4 regions of the Nocardia heshunensis genome follow, and region 1 is predicted to be linked to each of the others. Evidence: riboswitches for the same ligand, from Rfam matches in the RefSeq annotation. Region 1 holds a riboswitch; each other region holds the start of a gene.
The links. A riboswitch is a leader RNA that binds a small molecule or an ion and turns the genes downstream of it on or off. The one in region 1 is predicted to bind S-adenosylmethionine.

Region 1 (3,438 bases):
GCCAGCACCAGGGCCGCGCCGATGCGTTCGGGGCTGCCGATCATCCACTCGAGCACCCGCATACCGCCCATGGAACCGCCGATCGCGGCGGCCAGGCGGTCGATGCCGAGCAGGTCGAACAGTTTGCGCTCCGCGGTCACCTGATCCCGGATGGAGATCTCGGGAAACCTTGCGCCCCAAGGCTTTCCGTCCGGGGCCAGGGAGGCCGGGCCGGTGCTGCCCTTACAGCCGCCGAGCACGTTGGTGGCGATGACACACCATTCGCGGGTGTCCACCGCGGCACCGGGCCCGATGATGCCGTCCCACCAGCCGGGCTGGCTGTGGTGCACATCGGCGGGGCCCACCACGTGCGAGTCGCCGGTCAGCGCGTGCTCGATGAGCACCACGTTGTCCGCGTTCGCCGAGAGTTCGCCCCACCGCTGCACGGCCAGCGTCACATCGGGGATGACGGCGCCGTTCTCCAGCTCCACATCCCCGATGGCGATGGTTCCGAGCGTCCCGTCCGGCGGCGGGAGCAAAAGCTCCGCCGCCGGACGGGAGGTGCTCGATTCGATGTTCACGGTCAACTTGCCGCCGCCGTCAGTCCGGCCCGCAGATCCGCCAGGATGTCGTCGATGCCCTCGATACCCACGGCCAACCGCACCAGACCAGGCGTGACGCCGGACGCCAGCTGTTCGGCGGGCGTCAGCTGGGAATGCGTGGTGGAAGCCGGGTGGATGACGAGCGAGCGCACATCCCCGATGTTAGCGACATGGCTGTGCAGCACCAGCGCCTCCACGAACTTCTTGCCGGCGTCGATGCCGCCGGCCAGCTCGAAGGACACGATGGCGCCCACACCCTTGGGTGCCAGCTGTTTGCCACGCTCATGCCACGGCGAGCTGGGAAGCCCTGCGTAGTACACCTTCTCGACGCTGGACTGGGCCTCGAGGAACTCCGCGACCGCCTGCGCATTGGTCACGTGCCGCTCCACACGAAGGCTCAGCGTCTCGATGCCCTGCGCGATGAGGAAGGCATTGAACGGCGAAACCGCCGCGCCCAGATCACGCAGCAACTGCACGCGCGCCTTGAGCGCGAACGCGGGCGCGCCCAGATCGGCGAACACCACGCCGTTGTAGCTCGGGTCGGGGGTGGTGAAGCCGGGGAAACGGGACTCGCCCGTCTCGTTCTGCACCGTCCAGTCGAAGGTGCCGCCGTCGACGATCACACCCGCGACCGCGGAACCGTGCCCACCCAGGTACTTGGTGGCCGAGTGCACGACGATGTCCGCGCCCAGCTGCAGCGGCTGGATCAGGTACGGCGTGGCGACGGTGTTGTCCACGATGAGCGGCACGCCCGCGGCGTGCGCGACCTCGGCGATACCCGGAATGTCGAAGACCGAGCTGCTCGGATTGGCAACGGTCTCACCGTAGAACGCCTTGGTGTTCGGGCGAACGGCCGCGCGCCACTGGTCCAGATCGTCGGGATCGGTGACGAAGCTGACCTCGATGCCCAGCTTGGGCAGCGAGTAGTGCAGCAGGTTGTAGGTGCCGCCGTAGAGGTGCGGGCTGGCCACGATGTGGTCGCCCGCCTCGGCCAGATTCAGGATTGCGTAGGTCTCCGCAGCCTGCCCGGAGGCCAGCAGCAAGGCCGCCACGCCACCCTCGAGGGCGGCGACTCGCTGCTCCACCGCGTCCTGGGTGGGGTTCATGATGCGGGTGTAGATGTTGCCCGGCTCGGCGAGACCGAACAGCGCGGCGGCGTGATCGGTGTCGCGGAAGGCGTAGGAAGTGGTCTGGTAGATGGGCAGTGCGCGGGCTCCGGTGGCCGGATCGGGGCTCTGTCCGGCGTGAATCTGCTTGGTCTCGAAGGACCAGTTGGCCGGATCCAGGGTGCCGTCAGCCACGACGGCCGCGGGCGCGGTCGAGTCACTCATGTGTTCTGCTCCAAAAACAAGGTCGCCGAATGGCGGGAAGTTTGACGTTATCTAGAAGCGAATGGGCTTCGACAACAACACATTTCGGTAGACCTCCTGATTGCGCTTGCGTTCGGCCTTCGAACGCCCGGTCTGCACCCGGAAGCACCCCACCGCAGCTGGAGGGTTGCCGATCAGCAAGCCGGGGCCTTAACGCTGATGCTCTGGACCTTTGCGAGATTCTAGCGGGCGGAGGCGGCAGTCTCGGAAGTGGGGCTCGCCACAGTGGATCCGCAACAGACACGCCGGAATTCGTGGAAGGCGGCCAGCACATTGTCGGCGAGCAGGCGGGCCGTGGCGGGGGCTGTGCAGCCCGCGAAGTCGGATTCGGCCTCGAATTCGCACTCCATGCCCACCCGGACGATGCTGTGCCAGGTGCCGGCGATGAGCCGCACGGTGAGGTGCTCCTCGGGCAGCCCGAGGCGCTGGGCGAGGACTTCGGTCATGGCACGGGTCTTGGTGTCGGCCGATTCCATGCTGAGCGCGCGCACGGCGACGCTGTCGCGCGTGATGCGCTGCATTTGCTGGAACCACCGGAAGGGCACCGGCGCATCGGATTCGATGATCTGGTCCACGACCGCCAGGAAAGCATCGAGCAGCGCCTGCATCTCGTCGCCGGTGACGGGCTGCACGCGCAGCGCGTCGGCGAGGGCGTAACCGAAGCCTTCGATGGGGGCGATGACGATCGCCTCTTTGCTGTCGAAGTACCGGTTCACGGTGCGCGGTGAGACATCGGCCGCGTCCGCGATCTGTTCGACGGTGGTGGCATCGAAGCCCTGTTCGTCGCACAGGCGCAGGGCAACGTCGATGATCCGATCCCGGGTCTGCTGCTTCTTGCGTTCGCGCAGGCCGGGGCGATGGCGCATGACCACACCGATGTGGCTCGACAACTCCGACATGACCCCATGTTAGTGGATTCCGGGCTCTTCTTGTCCCGATATGACAACTGTCGCACTGCGACATTTTTCCCTTGACGCCAATTGTCGGTGGGGGCCACTATGGTGACAGCTGCCTTCGCACCCCCTAGAGGAGAGGCTCATGACCGTAGCCACGGATGCTCTCGAGTCCGACGAAATAGCAAGTCCCGCAAAAGATTCCAGGCGCTGGTGGGCGCTGGCGGTGATCGCCATGGCACAGCTCATGGTGGTTCTGGACGCCACGATCGTCACCATCGCCATGCCGTTCGCGCAGCAGGATCTGCACATCAGCGACGGCGACAAGCAGTGGATCTTCACCGCTTACACTCTGATTTTCGGTGGTCTGCTGCTGCTCGGCGGCCGCCTCGCCGACTACCTCGGCCGCCGCCGGATCCTGATGATCGGCCTGGTCGGCTTCGCCGCCGCCTCCGCGGTAGCCGGTCTCGCGCAGAACTCGGCCGAACTGTTCGCGGGCCGTGCGTTGCAGGGCGCGTTCGGCGCACTGCTGGCTCCCGCGGCCCTGTCGCTGGTGTCGGTGACCTTCACCGAGGCCAAGGAACGCGCTCGCGC
Region 2 (3,438 bases), on a different contig from region 1:
GTCTGGACGGGCGTGCGCGGTGAGGACCGCGTCGTCACCGCGAAAACCCGGATGCCCCACGGCTTGCAGGAACGGCAGATCGCTGGCGTGATCGCCGTAGCCGTAGCTGTGCTCGCGGGTGATGTCGTGCTCGCGCAGATACTCCGCGACGGCGGCGGCCTTGGCGGTGCCGATCATGGGCCGCCACACCTCACCGGTCAGCACGCCCTGCTCGTCGACCACCGGGGTGGTGGCGATGACGTGGTCGGCGCCGAGCGCCGCCGCGACCGGTGCGATGGCCGCCGGGAACGAGCCGGACAGCAGCACCGTGTCATGCCCTAAATTGCGGTGCGCGCGCAGGGTTTCCACCGCTTCGGCGTAGTAGACGCCGCCGCCCGCGGCGAACTGGTGGAACCAGCGCCGCCCGGCCTCGGCCAGCGCGTCGGCCCGCGCTCCGCGATAGGCCCGGTAGTAGTGCCGGTTGACTTGCTCCCGTGGTGTTCCGGCTGCGGCCCGCTGTTTGATCTCGTCGCTGAGCCGCGCGTATTCGCTGCCGTCGTCGCCGTTCTCGGCCAGCCAGAAGCGCTGGAAGGCGAACATGCTCTTGACGGTGATGAGGGTTTCGTCGACGTCGAAGAACGCCGCGCCCGCCGTCATGCCACTTCCAGGTAGGCCGCGATCGCCTTGGCCGCCTTGTGCCGTTCGATTTGGGAGATGCGCTCGTTGGGCAGGGCCGCGTAGGTGATGCGGGTGGTGGCGACGCTGCGGTCGAGTTGGCGCACATCCACCTCGATCGCGAACTCCAGTTTGGCCGGGTCGGTGACCGAGATCGGGGTGAGCACCGCGTGCAGGGTGGCGGGCAGCGGGAACAGGAAGGACTTGAACTCCAATTCGATGCTGTTCCACACGATGTAGAAGTGCTGTTCGGGCCAGCGGCGACCGTACTCGAGTTCGAACGCGCCGAGGAACAGCTGCCGCACCGCCTCCACGATCACGATGCCCTGCACGTGCTCGCCGGTCTGATGGTCGAGCAACAACTCGTTGTCGCCGTGGATGCGCAGGTCCGCCCGGAACTCGGTATCGGACTCGCGAATCAGATTGGCCAGCAGCACATTCGAGTGCTGATACTTGTGCACCTGGTGGCGCGGAGCCGGTTCGTCGACCGGTCCACTGACCCGCAGTCCGGCCGGGGCGTGCACCAGCGCCACGTGCTCGACGTAGTCGAGATCGTGGCGGGTGACCCCCTGGCCGAGCCGCACGGTCAGCGGCCGCTCCGACGCCCGCCACCGGCCGCCGCGCAGTGCGGCCACCAGCCCCGACACCGTGAAGGCCCGGTCGTCCGCGGCGATGCCGCGGAAGCGGTCGGCCACCAGCAGCACCTCGCCGACGGCCACCTCCTCCGCCACCGCGGACACCGAATCGAGCTGGGCTACAGACATTTTCCCTCCGAGAAGCAAGACGCTTATGGCGACGCTCGCCGCCATCCGGTCGTCACCCGGAGCACCCCGCCGCCGTGGAGGGTTGCCGCCCAGCCAGCCGGGGCTTGAACACTGGAACTCATGACCGTCATCGGAAAGTTATGCGCCCCAACATCTTTCCCCTACGGTTTCAACCACACCGATTGAAACCCGCCCTTCACTCCACCGCCGCACCCGCACGCGTCGCTGCAACGGCCAGCACCGCACCGACGGCCGACAGCACCGCGATGGACAGTGCTACGGCCGAATAACCGTGGTGCGAAACAAGATTGGCCAACTGCGGCCCCGCGCCGGCACCGACGAACAGCGCAAAGGTGTACAACGCGGTGGCGGTACCCCGTGCCGCACCGGCATGCACCGCGATCGCCTGTACCGCCGCCGGAGCCGCCACCGCGATCGCCGCAACGAATACGAACAGCCACACCGCAACCCACACGCCACCCCACGGCACCGCCGTGACCGCCGCCGCACCCGCCGCGATCGCCAGAGCGGCGATCAACCGGGTCGCCGGAGCGATGACCCCCAACCGTCCAGCCAGCAACGGCACCGCCACCATGGCCGGAATCGCGCTGGCGCGCAGGGCCAGTAGCGCGGCATTACCGGAGCCCACCCCGTGGGGCGGAGTGAGCTGGATCCCGGTGTAGATACCCACGAACGAGCCCAGGATAGCCAGACAGCTCAGATACAGCAGAGCTAACCGGGTCTGCCGCAGCAGCATCCAGAAAGGCGCGAACACACTACGCATCGTGTCCACCCACCCGGAACCGTCTACCGCCGCAGCGTCCTGCACCGCGACCGGCGCCTGCAATACGACGCGCAACAACACCGCCGAGAGTGCGAAAGCGATTGCGCCCGCGACGAAGATCGCATGCCAGCCCAGGGCGTTGCCGATGAGCTGGGCCAGCACCTGTGCCACCACCCCGGCCCCGAGGAACGAGCTGGTCAGGCAGGTCAGCGCGAAGATACGACGCTGCGGGGCAATACGTTCGGACAGATAGGCGAAGGCGGCAGGCGCGAAGAAGGAGGCCGTTAGCCCCTGCAGGATTCGCGCCGACAGCCCACTGACGAGTCCGGGCGCGACCGCCACCAGCAGCGAACTCACCACCGTCGCCAGCAGCCCGCCCACAATGACCGGCCGCCGCCCCCACCGATCCGACAGCGGCCCGGTCACCAGGAACCCCGCGCCGTAGGCCAGCCCGAAGGCGGTGGTCGTCCAGGTGGCCGCGGACTTGGACGTATCCCAGTCCGCCGCAAGCCGATTCAGGACCGGCAGCACCACATACAGCTGCCCGACCACCAGAATCCCGACCGCGCACACCGCCGCGACCGTCCGCCCGGTCGGCGCCCATTCCGGTTCGGCGGCAGCGCCCTGCTCGAGAATTTCGTCCGCGTCGGGCGCGGGGTTCGGTTCAGTAGTCGGCGGCGAGCTCACGGGCGCGCTCCTGGGCTGCGGTGAAGCCTGCTTCCGGGTTGTCGGTGAGGACGGTTGGGGCGAAGCGGATTTCGGTGATGTCCTTGATGCCGACGAAGTTCAGCCAGTCGGTGACGAAGGGGTGGCGAAGTCGGAGCCGAATTCCACCGGGACGCCGGGCTGGTGGACGCCGCTGGTGTAGACGGTGAGGGCGCGTTTGTCGGTGAGCAGGCCCGAATAGCCGGTCTGCGGATCGAAATTGAACGCCCAGCCGGGCTGGGTGACGATGTCGACCCACTGCTTGAAGATGTAGGGCACGCCCGCATTCCAGATCGGGATATTGAGGACGTAGAGGTCGGCGGCGGCGAACCGGTCGAAGACGGTGCGCGCCAGCTCCCAGGCCGCGAGCTGCGGCGGCGTCTGGTCACGACCGGTGAACAGCGCCAGCTTGGCTTCGGCGGCATGGGTGCCGAAATCGGGCAGCTCGGCGTCGAACAGGTCGAGGGTGTCGACGGTGAGTTCGGGGTCGCGGGCGCTCAACCCGTCGATGAAAGTCTGGGCCAGTGCCCG
Region 3 (3,438 bases), on a different contig from region 1:
GCCGCAGCACCAGGAAGATGACCAACAGCCCGAAGGTGATCAGATCGCGGTACCCATCCCCGAACCAATAGATGCCGAACGCTTCCACCAGTCCCAGCACGAACCCGCCGACCACCGCGCCCGGAATCGAGCCCAGCCCACCGATGGTCGCGGCCACGAAACCGGTCATGCCGACGACGCCGCCGCTGGTCGGTGAGATATTCGAGTTGTAGAGGCCCACGAAAATGCCGGCCAGCCCGCCCAATCCGGAGGCGATGGCGAATGCCAGCGACTGCACCCGCCCCACGCCGATCCCCATCTGCGCGGCCGCATCGGGATCCTGCGCGGTGGCGCGAATCGCCAGCCCGTGGCGGCTGTAGCGCAGGAACGCCCACAGCCCCACCATCACCGTGAGCGTGATGGCGAACATGACCACGTCCGAGGTGCCCAGTCGCACCCCGCCGACCCGAATATTGTTGGTGGGCAACACCTGCGGGAAGGGCCTGGTGTCCGGTCCGAAGACCAGGGCCACCACGTTCTCGATGATCAGCCCGACCGCCACCGTCGCCAGCAGCGCGGCAATGGCCGGGGCGCGGCGCAGCGGTCGCACCGCCAGCACATCGATGGCCACCCCGACCAGCCCCGTCACCGCCACCACCACGACCAGCGCCGCCCACCACGGCAGCCCGTGCTGCGCGATCAACCACCAGCCCAGCACCGACCCGAACGCGAAGATCGAGCCGTGCGCGAAGTTGATGACATTGCTGACCCCGAAGATCAGGGTGATGCCCACGGCAATGAGCGCGTACGCATTGCCGTGGACCAGACCCGCGATAAGCGTGTCGAACATCTACTTACTGCTTCCGACCGGCAGGAACTTGCCGTTCTGCAGCACCAGCTCGATCGGCTTCACCCCGCTCGGCCGCCGCGTCTGCTGATCGAAGGCGAAGGTGCCCAGGCCGATTCCGTCGAAGTCCTTCACCTCGCGCAGCCCCTTCAGCACGCCCTCACGGGTCGCGCCACCGGTCTTGGCGGCCTTCACCAGCACGTTCAGCGCGTCATAGGCGTAGACGTTGAAGTCGCCCGGATCGGTATTGAACTTGGCCTTGAACTTGGTGACGAACGCCTGGATCTTCGGGCTCGGATCCGACGGACTGAACACACCGTTCACGATGTCGCCCTCGGCCGCCTTACCCGCCAGATCGATGAACTGCGGCGTGTTCTGGCCGCCGAAGAACTGGCCGTTGAACCCGACATCACGCAGCTGCTTGGCCACCAGCGCGCCATCCGGGCCGTAGCCCAGGTGCACGAACGCGTCCGGGTTGGCGTCGCGGCCCTTGATCAGCACCGGCCGGAAGTCCTGCGAGTCCGGCAGAATCGAGGAGGAGTAGGCGATCTCGATGCCCTTCTCCTTGGCGAACTGCTGGAAGAACTGGAAAGCCTGCTTGCCCCAATCGGTTTCGAGGTAGACCACCGACACCTTCTTGGCCTTCGACTTCACCCATTCGGCATTGCGCTCCTGGAAGACATCCAGGGTGATGGACGGGCTCCACGAATAGTCGCCGCCCTTGGTGAAATCCACCGACGAGTTGGTGAAGCCGTACTGCACCAGCTTGCCGCGGTTGTACACCGGCGACGCGGCGATGGAGGCGGGCGAGGAGAAGTCACCCAGCTCGGCGATGATCGATTGATCGCCCACGAACTTGGTCGCGATCGGCACCGTCTGCTTCGGATCCGACTGCGAGTCCTCCCATTTCAGCGCGACCTTCTTGCCGTTGATCCCGCCATTGGCATTGATCTCGTCAAGCGCCAGGTCGAACCCCTGCTGCCAGAGCCGCCCGTACTCGGCCGAACCACCCGTCTTCGGCCCCGAAACGCCGAAATACACGGTGTCGGAACTGCTTCCGGACGAGTCGTTGGAGCAGGCCGAGGCCAGTCCCGCCACCAGAGCCGCCGCGGCGACTCCCACCGCCACCCGGCCGAAACCACGGGACCAATACCTGCTCATCGCAAACCTCTACTTCGCACCGGCTCGCCAACCGGGCATGGGGACACGACCGCGACTGCCACCGCGGCCTGTTAGCGCTTGCGATGCCCGCGACGGCACCGCCTGGTCGTCACCCGGGGCACCCCCAGATGCGCTGCCGGCGGAGCCGTCCTCAGACGCGCACGGCCGGAGCGAAGGCGGAGGTACCGCCCACCGCCAAGCGAGGGTTGCCGATCAGCGAGCCGGGGCTCGAACATGCTGATACTCGTGACCGTGGGCAAAAGGTAGCCGCGGCAACCGGGAAGACGACAGGATTCGAATCAGCCTGATGCCAACAACGCCGCCGACCCACGCGGCTACCGCCGACCACCGACGAGAGGAAAACCCTTGCCACCATTGCAAATAGCCGTCTGCGGCCCCCGTGACTGCACCGATCGCGAGGCCACCGCCGCCTGCGAAGTAGGCCATCTTCTCGCCACCGCGGGCGCGACCGTCCTGTGCGGCGGCGGCACCGGCGTCATGGCCGCCGTCACCGAAGGCGCTTCCCGCGCAGGCGGACTCGTCATCGGCATCCGCCCCGACACCGACCGCGCCGCCGCCTGCGAGGGCCTCTCGGCCGTCCTCTACACGAACATGGGCGAAGCCCGAAACGCCATCCTGATCTCCTCCGCCGACGCGGTCATCGTCATCGGCGGATCCTGGGGCACCCTCTCCGAACTGGCCCTCGCCAACCACCGCGGCACCCGCGTCGTCTCCCTACATGGTTGGCGAATCCACGACGCCGAAGGCAAACCCGTCGACGCCGCCCTCCCTGCCCTAGACCCCGCCCACGCGGTCACCCTCGCCCTCGCGCCCCCGCTGTAGCCGTCGCCTCCGCCTCGTCATTCCGGCGCGCTTCTGGCCGGAATCCAACGCCGCCAGTGTGGATCCCGGCCAAATACACGCCGGGATGACGCGGGTTCTATCCACCCAGGTGGCCGGCCAGCCACGCCGGGAACTCGGTGAGGTCATCAAGCACCACATCGGCCCCGGCCGCCGACAGCTCTTCGGCCGCATAGGGGCCGGTGGTCACGGCCACCGAGACGGCGTCGGCCACCTTGGCCGCGCGCACGTCCCCGAGGTGGTCCCCCACATAGATCTGGGCACCGCGCTCGCGCAGCACCTCCCCCTTCTCCTCCGCCCACGCCCCACCGACCAGCTCATCCACCTCGAGGCCGAGGTGATCCAGATGCAGCTGCGCGTGCGGTCCGTTCTTGGCCGTGATCACCAGCACCCGCCCGCCCGCCTGGTGCACGGCCGCGAGAGCGTCGACGACACCGGGCAGGTTCTCCGAGGGTTGCACCGCCAGGTCCGGGTAGAACTCCCGGTACATGGCCACGATCCCCGGCACCTCGTGCTCGGGAAACCACTGCGCCGCCTCGTCCGCCAACGGCGGCCCGAGCCGCGACACCACCAACTCGGAGTCGATCGGC
Region 4 (3,438 bases), on a different contig from region 1:
TCTTCAACGTCTTCCAGGCCGATGGAGATGCGCACGACCCCGTCAGTAATGCCCACGGCCGCACGGCCTTCCGGGCCCATCGCGCGGTGCGTGGTGGTGGCCGGGTGGGTGATCAGGGTCTTCGCGTCACCGAGGTTGTTGGAGATGTCGATGATGCGCAAGCGGTTGAGCACCTCGAAAGCGCGTTTCTTGGCCTCGTTCTCGGGAGCCTTCAGCTCGAAGGTGATCACCGTGCCGCCGCCCGACATCTGCCGCTTGGCCAGCTCGTACTGCGGGTGCGAAGACAGGAAGGGGTACTTCACCCACGCCACGGCCGGGTGATCCTCCAGGAACTGCGCGATCTTCAGCGCCGAATCCACCGACTGACGCAGCCGCAGCGGCATGGTCTCGAGGCCCTTGAGCAGCGTCCAGGCATTGAACGGGCTCAGCGCCGGACCGGTGTGGCGCATAAGGTTTTTGACCGGGCCGTCGATGTAGTCCTGCGGTCCCAGGATCGCGCCGCCGAGCACCCGGCCCTGGCCGTCGATGTGCTTGGTGCCCGAGTAGACGGTGATGTCCGCGCCCAGATCGAAGCCGCGCTGCAGCAGCGGGGTGGCGAAGACGTTGTCCAGCACCACCTTCGCGCCCGCCGCGTGCGCGAGATCGGAGACCGCGCGCACATCGGTAAGGGTCTGCATCGGGTTCGACGGGGTCTCGAAGAAGACCGCGGTGGTCGGCACCGACAGCGCCTGCTCCCACTGGTCCAGATCCTCGCCGTCGACGAAGACGGTCTCCACGCCCCAGCGCGGCAGGATCTCGTTGGCCACCACGAAGCAGGAGCCGAACAGGCTGCGCGCCGCGACCAGCCGGTCACCGGCGCCCACCAGCGCACCCAGCGCGGTGAACACCGCGGACATGCCCGAGGCGGTCGCGAAACAGGCTTCGGCGCCGTCGATCAGGCGCAGCCGCTCCTCGAACATGGCGACCGTCGGGTTGCCGTAGCGGGAGTAGACGAAGTGCTGGATATCGCCGGTGAACGAGGCTTCGGCCGCCTCGGCGCTCTCGTAGACGAAACCCGAATTGAGGAACAGCGCCTCGGAGGTCTCGTCGAAGCCGGAACGCCGGGTGCCGCCGCGCACGGCCTGCGTGGCCGGGCCGACGCCCTCGGGGAGCGGCTTGTCGAAGGAACCGCCGGTGATCATGACTGCCTCCACGGAAGTCCGTCGGCGCGCCAGCCGGTGCTGCCGCGATGACCCTGACCGTCGAGCGCACCCTCGAACCCGTCGACCACATTGAAGGACGGGGAGATGCCGACGGTGGTGGCCGCGGTGGCCGCGCCGATGGAGCGCTGACCCGAGCGGCAGATGAACAGGACCGGTGCGTCCGAATCCTGCGGGCGGGCGGCGAGCGCCTGCCGCAACTGGTCCACGAACCGTGCGTTGGGCGCGCCGGTGGCGTCCACCCATTCGATCAGCGCGGTCGGCCGGCCGATGCCATTGGTGTCGGGCACCCCGACGAAACGCCATTCCGCCTCGGTGCGGACATCCACCAGCACCGCATCCGGATTGTCGCGCAACAACTCCCACGCTTGCTTCGGCGTGATGTCACCCGCGTAGTTCACCTGTACCTCCTGTGAATCCGCACTTGCCGCACCGCTGCTCGGTGCGTGGCCAGGTCGTCACCCGGAGCACCCCACCGCGGAGGAGGGTTGCCGATCAGCGAGCCGGGGCTTGGCGCTGATACTCATGACCTGGGATGAGAGTGCCGAAAAACCGGCACTCGTGTCAAACGCTTCGCCGGACTTCGGACCTTGTCACGAACTGCAGACCAACCAGCGAGAATTCTCTTTGGTGAAGTGCCAGGTCGAGGTGGTCTGGGCGCCACCGGCGCTGAAACTGACCTGCGCTGTGGCCTTGTCGCCGTCGATGACGGGATCCTTCAGCGCGTCGAAGCTGATCGGGCCGCCGGTCTCGACGGCGATCTTGAGCGGCGAGGTGTTCTCGTCGAATCCCTTGCAGGCCAAGCTCGGTTCGTACTTGCCGTTGTCGCTGCGGTACTTGATGAAGTTGCCCGCGGGCGCCGAGAGCCGATCGGTATCTGTGACATTCTTCTCAACCGGCGACACCAGCGTGGCGATCACGATGCCCAGGATCACGAACGCGATGAGACCGGCCGCGACCAGGAACGGCCACATGCTCCGCGTCTCGTTCTGATCGAACTGGACTGTCTCCTCGGCTGTCTCCTCGGCGTCGCTCATGGGTAGATCATGCCTGGTCGGTGCGAGGGACCCGGAAAGCCATCGCATAGAATCAGCAGAATTTCCGCCCCAGGCGCGGGAATAGCAGGACAACGCAGCAACGCTGCAGCGTCGGGGGCCGACGATGGTCACCGAAGCCAGGGCGTCAACTTAGCCTAAGCTAAGAACGACGGCTAAGTTTTGACGGCAAGTTAGTTTCGACCCAAAGGGTGCGCGGAAAAATGACCGAACAGAGTGCAGCGACCCGCCCGCTACGCATTGCGATCGTGGGCGCAGGACCGGCCGGTATCTATGCCGCCGATGCCTTGATGAAGTCCGACGCACCCGCCGGGTTCGACGGGGTCAGCATCGATCTGTACGAGCGCATGCCCGCGCCCTTCGGCCTGATCCGCTACGGCGTGGCACCCGACCACCCGCGCATCAAGGGCATCATCACCGCGCTGCACAAGGTCCTCGACAAGGACCAGGTGCGCCTGCTGGGCAATATCGACTACGGCGTCGACATCACCCTCGAGGACCTGCGTCAGTTCTACGACGCGGTCATCTTCTCCACCGGCGCCAATGCCGACCGCGCCCTGGAGGTTCCGGGCATCGAGCTCGACGGCTCCTTCGGCGCCGCGGACTTCGTGTCCTGGTACGACGGCCACCCGGACGTGCCGCGCACCTGGCCGCTGGAGGCGGAGAAGGTCGCCGTGCTCGGCGTCGGCAATGTCGCCCTGGATGTGGCACGCGTGCTGGCCAAGACCGGTGACGAGCTGCTGCCGACCGAGATCCCGCCGAACGTCTACGAGGGCCTACTGGCCAACAAGGCGCTCGAGGTCCACGTCTTCGGCCGTCGTGGTCCCGCGCAGGCCAAGTTCACCCCGCTCGAGCTGCGCGAACTCGACCACTCGCCGACCATCGAGGTCATCGTCGATCCCGAGGACATCGACTACGACGAGGGCTCCGAGGCCGCCCGCCGGCACTCCAAGCAGGTCGACATGATCTGCAACACGTTGGAGCAGTGGGCCATTCGCGATGTCGGCAACCGCCCGCACAAGCTGTTCCTGCACTTCTTCGAGAACCCCTCGGAGATCCTGGGCGAGGACGGCAAGGTCGTGGGCCTGCGCACCGAGCGCACCCAGCTCGACGGCACCGGAAACTGCAAGGGCACCGGCGAGTTCAAGGACTGGGACATCCAGGCCGTGTACCGCGCGGTCGGC

Region 2: it holds a riboswitch for S-adenosylmethionine, as region 1 does, so the genes downstream of both, ACYVN4_RS34540 (AfsA-related hotdog domain-containing protein) here and ACYVN4_RS43065 (bifunctional o-acetylhomoserine/o-acetylserine sulfhydrylase) in region 1, are expected to answer to the same signal.
Region 3: it holds a riboswitch for S-adenosylmethionine, as region 1 does, so the genes downstream of both, ACYVN4_RS27865 (ABC transporter substrate-binding protein) here and ACYVN4_RS43065 (bifunctional o-acetylhomoserine/o-acetylserine sulfhydrylase) in region 1, are expected to answer to the same signal.
Region 4: it holds a riboswitch for S-adenosylmethionine, as region 1 does, so the genes downstream of both, ACYVN4_RS13100 (rhodanese-like domain-containing protein) here and ACYVN4_RS43065 (bifunctional o-acetylhomoserine/o-acetylserine sulfhydrylase) in region 1, are expected to answer to the same signal.

What each region holds. Positions count from the first base shown of each region.
Region 1 covers NZ_BAAGTC010000029.1:134,332-137,769, forward strand. Annotated here, with positions in the region: gene metX (homoserine O-acetyltransferase MetX) at 1-566, opposite strand, end outside; gene ACYVN4_RS43065 (bifunctional o-acetylhomoserine/o-acetylserine sulfhydrylase) at 563-1,912, opposite strand; SAM riboswitch class IV at 2,010-2,122, opposite strand; gene ACYVN4_RS43070 (TetR/AcrR family transcriptional regulator) at 2,134-2,850, opposite strand; gene ACYVN4_RS43075 (MFS transporter) at 2,990-3,438, shown strand, end outside.
Region 2 covers NZ_BAAGTC010000009.1:1,365,284-1,368,721, reverse strand. Annotated here, with positions in the region: gene ACYVN4_RS34545 (HAD family hydrolase) at 1-636, opposite strand, end outside; gene ACYVN4_RS34540 (AfsA-related hotdog domain-containing protein) at 633-1,418, opposite strand; SAM riboswitch class IV at 1,433-1,544, opposite strand; gene ACYVN4_RS34535 (MFS transporter) at 1,615-2,889, opposite strand; gene ACYVN4_RS34530 (FMN-dependent NADH-azoreductase) at 2,989-3,438, opposite strand, start outside.
Region 3 covers NZ_BAAGTC010000008.1:349,262-352,699, forward strand. Annotated here, with positions in the region: gene ACYVN4_RS27860 (ABC transporter permease) at 1-829, opposite strand, end outside; gene ACYVN4_RS27865 (ABC transporter substrate-binding protein) at 830-1,987, opposite strand; SAM riboswitch class IV at 2,057-2,239, opposite strand; gene ACYVN4_RS27870 (SLOG cluster 4 domain-containing protein) at 2,354-2,830, shown strand; gene ACYVN4_RS27875 (HAD family hydrolase) at 2,928-3,438, opposite strand, start outside.
Region 4 covers NZ_BAAGTC010000004.1:94,176-97,613, forward strand. Annotated here, with positions in the region: gene ACYVN4_RS13095 (O-succinylhomoserine sulfhydrylase) at 1-1,181, opposite strand, end outside; gene ACYVN4_RS13100 (rhodanese-like domain-containing protein) at 1,178-1,600, opposite strand; SAM riboswitch class IV at 1,615-1,730, opposite strand; gene ACYVN4_RS13105 (Rv0361 family membrane protein) at 1,793-2,236, opposite strand; gene ACYVN4_RS13110 (FAD-dependent oxidoreductase) at 2,458-3,438, shown strand, end outside.